One region of the Nocardioides sp. NPDC087217 genome, then DNA from elsewhere that is predicted to be linked to it. Evidence: riboswitches for the same ligand, from Rfam matches in the RefSeq annotation. Region 1 holds a riboswitch; the other holds the start of a gene.
What was found. A riboswitch is a leader RNA that binds a small molecule or an ion and turns the genes downstream of it on or off. The one in region 1 is predicted to bind glycine.
Positions count from the first base shown of each region.

Region 2: it holds a riboswitch for glycine, as region 1 does, so the genes downstream of both, gcvP (aminomethyl-transferring glycine dehydrogenase) here and gcvT (glycine cleavage system aminomethyltransferase GcvT) in region 1, are expected to answer to the same signal.

Region 1 is NZ_JBIUZB010000007.1:63,939-68,350, forward strand. Features, by position in the region: gene ACIO3S_RS25115 (LacI family DNA-binding transcriptional regulator) at 1-316, shown strand, start outside; gene ACIO3S_RS25120 (Crp/Fnr family transcriptional regulator) at 451-1,131, shown strand; gene ACIO3S_RS25125 (CobW family GTP-binding protein) at 1,141-2,175, opposite strand; glycine riboswitch at 2,253-2,348, shown strand; gene gcvT (glycine cleavage system aminomethyltransferase GcvT) at 2,507-3,610, shown strand; gene gcvH (glycine cleavage system protein GcvH) at 3,631-4,002, shown strand; gene ACIO3S_RS25140 (L-serine ammonia-lyase) at 4,081-4,412, shown strand, end outside.
Region 2 is NZ_JBIUZB010000002.1:672,989-677,400, reverse strand. Features, by position in the region: gene gcvP (aminomethyl-transferring glycine dehydrogenase) at 1-2,402, opposite strand, end outside; glycine riboswitch at 2,462-2,552, opposite strand; gene ACIO3S_RS10555 (MerR family transcriptional regulator) at 2,634-3,251, opposite strand; gene ACIO3S_RS10550 (MFS transporter) at 3,397-4,412, opposite strand, start outside.

The sequences.
Region 1 (4,412 bases):
CCAGCTGCTCTCGGTCCCCGAGCTCCCGACCGCCGTCTACGCTCACTCGGATGAAGTCGCGTTCGGTGCCATGCGCACCATCCGGGATGCCGGCCTGCGGATTCCCGAGGACATCTCCATCATCGGCATCGACGACCATCCACACGCCAGCCTCCTGCACCTGACCACCATCAAGCAGGACGCTCGCCTCCAGGGCGTCCTCGCTGCCCAGATGCTCCTCGGCATCCTGCGCCACGAGGAGGACACTGCGGTGTCCGTCACGGTCGACACACAGCTGGTGATCCGTCGGACCACCGCAGCGCCGCGGCCGGCATGACCGCCGAGCCATGTGTCGGTGTGGCGAAGAACGCACTCGACAGGGGTGCGATGCGGGCCACACCTCCGCTGTCGAAGCCCCGGATCTGGCTAGGCTGATGTCTTCGGTAAAAGGATGACAGGAGCGGCTGGGTAATGGATCAAGACGTGCTTCGGCACGCACCGCTTTTCAGCGAGCTGGACGACGAGTCGATGACGGCGATGCTCGCGATGATGGGTCAGACACGCCTCCGGCGCGGTGAGGTGTTGTTCCACGAGGGCGACGCCGCCGACCGGCTCTACGCGGTCGTGGACGGCAAGGTGAAGCTGAGCCGTGCCGCGGCCAACGGGCAGGACAGCCTGCTCGCGATTCTGGGGCCGGGCCAGGTGTTCGGCGAGCTGTCGCTCTTCGACCCCGGTCGGCGCTCCTCCACGGTCACGGCCGTCACCGACCAGGTCGAGCTCGCCTCGCTGTCGCACGACGACCTGCTGCGCCTGCTCGACGGGCGCCCGAGCGTGACCCGTGGGCTGCTCGCCCTGCTGTCGGGCCGCCTGCGCCGGGCCAACGACGTGATCGGCGACCTGGTCTTCGCGGACGCGCCCCGCCGGGTGGCGAAGGCTCTGCTCGACCTCGCCGAGAGGTTCGGCGAGACCACCGACGAAGGTGTGCACGTACGCCATGACCTGACCCAGGAGGAGCTCGCGCAGCTCGTGGGCGCGGCTCGGGAGACGGTCAACAAGGCGCTCGCCGACTTCGCGGCCAAGGGCTGGGTCAGGCTGGAGTCGCGCTCGGTGGTCATCACCGACATGGAACGGATCGTGCGCCGCGCGGGTTGATTCCGCTGGTCAGAGGCTGACCCGCACCAGCTGGCGTAGCCGGCGAAGGCCCTCGGTGCTCGGTCGTTCGGCCGGGGCGAGGGCGTCGGCGAGGCGCTGCCGGACCGGGTCGGTCTCGAGCTCCAGGCCGATGGCGACGAGCTCGCTCGCCGTGTTGGGTGTCCGCGTCGCGGCGACGTGGGCGCTGCGTCCGACCAGGTTCACGTGGTAGCTGCGCGGCCCCTGGCCGGTCGCGACGGCGACGGTCCCCTTGACCCGGTACGCCGTCGCCGGCGGCTCCTCGAGCAGGTCGACCAGTCGACCCGGCTCGATGGTGCCCGGCGTCGTCACTGTGACCGCCCGGGCATGCTGATGGGCCTCGTGCGAAGCGGCCACCTCGCGCAGCAGCGCGGCGATCGGCAGCTCGTCGGGCGGGTCCTCGGGCACGGCGGCGTCGTAGACGAGCCGCGGGTCGATGCGGCCACCCACGGCGTACGCGATGTGGACCTCGGGGTTGTGCTCCCGAACGCGCCGCTCGATGCGCGCCAGGACCTCGTCCCGCTCGGCAGCCGGAACCAGGTCGGTCTTGTTGATCACGACCAGCGAGGCGGCCGCGAACCGGACCGGCGCCGGGCCACGCCCGTCGTCGAGGGTGTCGAAGTAAGCCGAGGCGTCGACGACCTCGATGAGCCCACCGCGGCGTACGCGTTCGACACCGCTGAACCGGACCAGCTTGGCCAGCGTGCCGGGCTCGGCGATCCCGCTGGCCTCGACGATGACGACGTCGAGCGCGAGCCGCGGGTGGGTCAGCTTCTCCAGCGCGTCGTCGAGGCCGCCGGCGTCGGGCAGGCAGCACAGGCAGCCGCCGGCGATCGAGGCCGGCTCGTCGATCTGGCCGGTGACGAGTCCGGCGTCGACGTTGATGTCGCCGAAGTCGTTGACGACCACGCCCACCCGGGCCCCGGGCTGGCGCAGCAGATGGTTGAGCAGCGTGGTCTTGCCCGACCCGAGATGACCGGTGAGGATGACCACGGGAACCCGGGTGCTGGCGGCGGTCGGTGGCATCGGGCCATCGTAGGTCGTCATCTTGACGGCTGAGATGGCCACACCTAGGTTTGCCGCACAACTTCACATCCGCCACTTGAATCGCAGCGGGAGAGTCCTTGCCCATCCGGGGTGAGGCGCCGAAGGAGCAAACCTCCCCAGAATCTCTCAGGCCCCATGACCGCTGTGGTGAGGCGACCTCTGGAAAGACAGGATCCGATGGATCCTGCACCCACGGTGCAAATCGCCCCCATCGGGCGGTGAAGCTCTCAGGTAGCGATGACAGAGCGGGGAGGTCACCCGTCCACGGGTGCCGCTGTCGGCACCCACCACCAGGGAGCCTCCCGCACACATGACCTCACCCGTCCCTACCCCTCTGCACGCGATCCACCAGGCGCTCGGCGCCTCGTTCACCGACTTCGCCGGCTGGAGCATGCCCGTCCGCTACGGCTCGGAGACCGCCGAGCACAACGCCGTACGCACCACCGCGGGCCTCTTCGACCTGTCGCACATGGGTGAGATCGAGGTGACCGGCCCCGAGGCCGGACGCGCCCTCGACCACGCCCTGGTCGGCAGGCCCTCGGCGATCGGCATCGGCCGCGCCCGCTACTCGATGATCTGCGCCGAGGACGGCGGCATCATCGACGACCTGGTCGTCTACCGGCTCGAGCAGGAGCGCTACCTGGTCGTCGCCAACGCGAGCAACGTCGGTGTTGTCGCTCCGGCTCTGGTCGAGCGGGCCGAGGGGTACGACGCCGTGGTCCGCGACGCCTCGGCGGAGTGGGCGCTGATCGCGGTCCAGGGCCCCGCCTCGGCGGCGATCCTGGCCGCTGTGACGGACCTGGACGTCTCGTCCCTGAAGTACTACGCCATCGACGCCGGCACGGTCGCCGGGGTCGAGGTCCTGCTCGCTCGCACCGGCTACACCGGCGAGGACGGTTTCGAGATCTACTGCGCGCCGTCGTCGGCCGCTGCCGTCTGGGAGGCGCTCACCGAGGCAGGTGCGCCGCACGGCCTGCAGCCCGCCGGACTCGCCTGCCGCGACACCCTCCGGCTCGAGGCCGGCATGCCGCTCTACGGTCACGAGCTGAACCGCGAGACGACGCCCTTCGAGGCCGGGCTCGGCCGAGTGGTCTCCTTCGACAAGCCCGACGGCTTCGTCGGCGACGCCGCCCTGGCCGTACGCCGCGACGAAGGCCCACGCAGCGTGCTCGTCGGCCTCTTGGCTGCCGGTCGCCGCTCGCCGCGGGCGGGCTACGCGATCGTGGACCCGGCCACCGGCGACGAGATCGGCGTCGTGACCAGCGGCTCACCCTCGCCGACCCTCGGACGTCCCATCGCGATGGCGTACGTCCGGCCTGACCGCGCCGCCGCCGGCACCAAGGTCCACGTCGACGTGCGCGGCAGCCGTGAGGACGCCGAGATCGTCGACCTTCCCTTCTACTCCAAGAAATGAGCCGAGAGATGAGCGCAGCCATGAGCAACCCGACCCACCTGTCCTACACCGCCGAGCACGAGTGGATCGAGACCCGCGGCGACGTCGCGCGCGTCGGCGTCACCGCCTTCGCCACCGAGGCGCTGGGCGACATCGTCTTCGTCGAGCTTCCCGAGGTCGGCACCAAGATCACCGGGGGAGAGAGCTGCGGCGAGCTGGAGTCGACCAAGTCGGTCAGCGACCTCTTCGCGCCCGCCGACGGCGAGATCCTCGAGATCAACGCGGCCGTCGTCGCCGACCCCGCGCTGATCAACAGCGACCCGTTCGGCGCCGGCTGGCTCTTCGAGATGCGTGTCTCCGGCGCTCCCGACCTGCTCGATGCTGCGGCCTACGACGCTCTGATCGAGGAGTGAACTGTCGTGACCGCTGCTGCTGAAGCGGAGCCCGAAGCGATGGGTGTTGTCAGCGGCGTCGCGACCCCCGTCGTGGCGATGACCTTGAGCACCTTCGACCTGTACTCGATCGGGATCGGGCCTTCCTCGTCCCACACCGTCGGACCGATGCGGGCCGCGAAGATCTTCGTCGACGGCCTCGTCACGGACGGTCTCGTGGACGCGGTCACGCGGGTGAAGGCCGAGCTGTTCGGGTCGCTCGGCGCCACTGGTCACGGTCACGGTTCGGAGGGCGCGGTCCTGCTCGGCCTCGAGGGTGAGGAGCCGGCGACCGTCGACACCCGGGCCTCGTCCGGTCGGGTGGCGGCCATCAGGGAGCGCCGGGAGCTGTCGCTGGGCGGCGCCACCCCGATCCGCTTCTACGCCGACAC
Region 2 (4,412 bases), on a different contig from region 1:
TCGTTGAGGCGCGAGGCGACGTAGTTGGCCGACAGCACCGCGGCGGACGTCGCCCGGGTCAGACCTTCGGCGCCCATGAGCCTGACGTACGCCCAGGAGATCGGCAGGATGCCGGCCGAGCCGTACGGAGCAGCCGAGATCGCACCGATGCCGGAGCGCTTCGAGGCGTCCGGGTGCAGGGAGTGCGAGGGCAGGTAGGGCGCCAGGTGGGAGCGGACCGCGACCGGACCGACGCCGGGGCCGCCACCGCCGTGCGGGATGCAGAAGGTCTTGTGCAGGTTGAGGTGGGAGACGTCGCCGCCGAACTCACCGGGCTTGGCGTAGCCGAGGAGCGCGTTGAAGTTGGCGCCGTCGATGTAGACCTGTCCACCGGCCTCGTGCACCAGCGAGCAGACCTCGGTGATGCCCTCCTCGTAGACCCCATGGGTCGAGGGGTAGGTCACCATGATCGCGGCGACGTTCTCGCCGTGGGCGTCCAGCTTCGCCCGCAGGTCGTCGAGGTCGACGGTGCCGTCCTCGGACGACTTCACGACCTCGACCTTCATCCCGGCCATCACGGCCGAGGCGGCGTTGGTGCCGTGCGCGGAGGACGGCATCAGGCAGATCTTGCGGTGACCCTGGCCCTGCGCGTCCAGGTAGCCGCGGATCGCCATCAGTCCGGCGAACTCGCCCTGCGAGCCGGCGTTCGGCTGGATGGAGACCTCGTCGTAGCCGGTGACCTCTGCCAGCCAGCCCTCCAGCTCACCGACCAGACGCGTGTAGCCGGCGGCGTCCTCGGCGGGTACGAACGGGTGCAGGTCGGCGAAGCCGGGCAGCGAGATCGGCTCCATCTCGGTGGTCGCGTTGAGCTTCATGGTGCACGAGCCGAGCGGGATCATGCCCTTGTCCAGCGCGTAGTCGCGCGCCGCCAGCTTGTGCAGGTAGCGCAGCATCTGGGTCTCGCTGTGGTGCGCGTTGAAGACCTCGTGGGTGAGGTAGTCGGTGGTGCGCAGCAGGCCGTCAGGCAGCGCGCTGGCCGTGGTGCGGTCGATCTCGTCCAGATCCGCACCCGAGACACCGAAGGCGTTGAGCACGGCCGACAGGGTCGAGCGAGTGGTCGCCTCCGAGGTCGAGATGCCGACGGTGTCGGCGTCCACGAGACGAAGATGTACGCCGAAACGGCGCGCCGCGGTGACGACGTCTGCCGCCCGCCCGGGGACGGTGACACCCAGCGTGTCGAAGAACGTCTCCGAGACCAGCGGGAGCCCGGCCGACTTGAGCGCGGCGGCCAGGACGGCGGCGTAGCGGTGGGTCCGGGTCGCGATCGTCCGCAGCCCGTCGGGGCCGTGGTAGACGGCGTACATCGAAGCGCCGACGGCCAGCAGCACCTGCGCGGTGCAGATGTTGGACGTCGCCTTCTCACGGCGGATGTGCTGCTCGCGGGTCTGCAGAGCGAGGCGGTACGCGGGCCGCCCCTCGGCATCGATGGAGACGCCGACGAGACGACCGGGCAGGTGCCGCTCGATCCCCTCGTGGACGGCCATGTAGCCGGCGTGCGGGCCGCCGTAGAAGAGCGGGATGCCGAAGCGCTGCGTCGAGCCGACGACGACGTCGGCGCCGATGGTGCCGGGCGCCTCCAGGACGGTGAGCGCGAGCAGGTCGGCGGCGACGACGGCCAGCGCACCCCGCTCATGGGCGGCGTCGATGACCGGCTTGAGGTCCGGGACGCGACCGGAGGCGCCTGGGTACTGCACCAGCACGCCGATCACGTCACCCTCGGGCAGACCCTGCGAGAGGTCGGCCACGACGACCTCGAGGCCCATCGCCTCGGCACGCACCTTCACGACCTCGATCGACTGCGGCAGGGCGTCGGCGTCGATGACGAACGGACCGGAGCCCTTGCGGTTGGCCCGGTGGACCAGCGCCAGCGCCTCGGCGGCCGCGGTGCCCTCGTCCAGGAGCGAGGAGTTGGCCACCGGGAGGCCGGTCAGATCACCGACCATGGTCTGGAAGTTGATGAGCGCCTCGAGGCGGCCCTGGGAGATCTCGGGCTGGTAGGGCGTGTAGGCGGTGTACCAGCTCGGGTCCTCGAGCACGTTGCGACGGATCACCGGCGGCGTCACGGTGGCGTGGTAGCCGAGCCCGATCATCGCCTCGCCGGGCTTGTTGGAGGCTGCGATCTCCCGCGCCAGCGACGCGACCTGCGCCTCGCTCAGCGCGGCCGGCAGGTCCAGCGACTCGACCGAGCGGATCCCGGCCGGGACGGCGGCGTCCATCATCGCTGCTACCGAGTCGTACCCGAGCCGCGCGAGCATGGTCGCCTCGTCGGCGGCCGAGAGTCCGACGTGGCGCGCCACGAACGGAGAGGCGGCGTCGAGCTCGGACAGAGTGGGCGTGTCGGACACAGTGGCTCCTGAGGGCATCTAAGACAACTCGTACGCCCTCCCCCTCTGTCACCGCACCTGCGCCGCTTCAGAGTTGCCTGGTCCGCACAGTCGTGGATGCCTGAGAGTTTCCGGGGAGGAATTGCCCCTTCGGCGCCCCTTCGAGAGGAGCTCTCCCGTGCGGGATGGTCAGCACCTCCAGCATAAACGACTCGACCCCGAGGCCCCGCCTCTGCGGGGACCTCGGGGTCTAGTGTTACGTGACGTTTACTATCCGGCGTTGCGCGCCGCGCGGCGGGCGGAGAGCTCGTCGGACATCGAGGCGACCTGCTCGCCGTCGTCGGTCGTACGCTCGCTGGGGAGCTCGGAGAGCGTGCCCTCGATCTCGCGCCAGACGCCACCGATGGCGATGCCGAAGACGCCCTGCCCGCCCTGGAGCAGGTCGATGACCTCGTCGTTGCTGGTGCACTCGTAGACCGAGGCGCCGTCGCTCATCAGGGTGACGCGGGTCAGGTCGTCGGTGCCCCGCTCACGCAGGTGCTGCACGGCAGCGCGGATCTGCTGCAGTGAGATGCCGGCGTCGAGGAGCCGCTTGATGACCTTGAGGATCAGGATGTCGCGGAAGGAGTAGAGCCGCTGGGTGCCGGAGCCGGTGGCCCCGCGCACGCTCGGCTCGACGAGACCGGTGCGCGCCCAGTAGTCGAGCTGGCGGTAGCTGATCCCCGCAGCGTTGCAGGCCGTCGGCCCGCGGTAACCGGTGTCGCTCGGCAGGGGCGAGACATCGTCGGTGAAGAGAAGGCCCTGCTCGTCAGCCTGCTCCGCCGCGCGTTGCGCGTCGTCGGCGCCGTGCCCGGGCTTCTGCTCGTGGTCGAACACGATGTCCTCCATCGTCTACTCCGTTGTGCGTAACTCCACTCGGGGAATGAACGGCTGCGGCGGGGGGACCACATCGTTGGAGTTACAACAGAGACAACTACAAGGTAAGCGCCGCAAGGGCCCTGGTCAAAGAACCCCCTCCGGCGTGTCGTCGGGGCTAACCCTCAAGTAGAGCCTGAGGCTTTCGACGCCTGGCGGTCGCCACGAGGGCGGTCAGCACCAGGACGCCGGCCCCGACGAGGAGAGATACCTGCATCCCCGGGAGCGTGAGGATCCCGGACGCACCTGCCCCCAGACCGCCGAAGACGGCGACCGCGATCGCGCCGCCCGTCTGCCGAAACGTGCTCAGCGCGCCGGTCGCGACACCCACGCGGGCGGGCTCGACGGCGTCGATCAGGTCGGCGGTGACGAGGGTGATCGCCAGTGCGCCGCCGGTGGCGAGCGGGACGAGCAGCACCAGGACCAGCCAGACCGGCGTCGTCGTCGTGAGCGGGAGCAGGGCGAGCATTCCGACCGCGAGGATCAGCTGGCCCCCGACGATGAGCGCGCGGCGGCCCACGACGTACGCCAGGCGCGGCGCCACGACGTTGGCGCACGTGGTCATGGCCGCCGGGATGACGAACATCAGCCCCGCCTCGGCACCGCTCCAGCCCCGCACCTGCTGGTAGTAGAGGCCGAGCAGGAAGATCCCACCGTAGAACCCGAAGTTGATGCCGAACCCGGAGACCAGCGCGACCGCGACCCTCCCCTGAGCCACCAGCCCGAGCGGCAGCACCGGCGCCGCCGAGCGGCGCTCCACCACGACGAAGGCGACGGCCGCCGCGACGGCTACCGCTGCCGCGAGCAGGGCGGGCGCGTGCCAGCCGGTGTGACCGGCCTCGATGACGGCGTACGTCAGCGCCGACAGCGCGAGCACGGCGAGCGCCTGGCCAGGGAGGTCGAGCGGTGCCTTGCGCCGTACCGCCCGGATCCGCAGACCGGCCAGCAGGGCGACGATGAGGATCCCGACCGGGACGTTGACCAGGAACACCCAGCGCCAGCCTGCGTACTCGCTCAGCAGGCCTCCGGCCACCGGCCCCAGCGCCATCGCCGCCGATCCGCCGATCGTCCACACGGCGATCGCCTGCCCTCGGGCCCGCGCGTCGTCGTACGCCACCCGGACCAGCGCCAGCG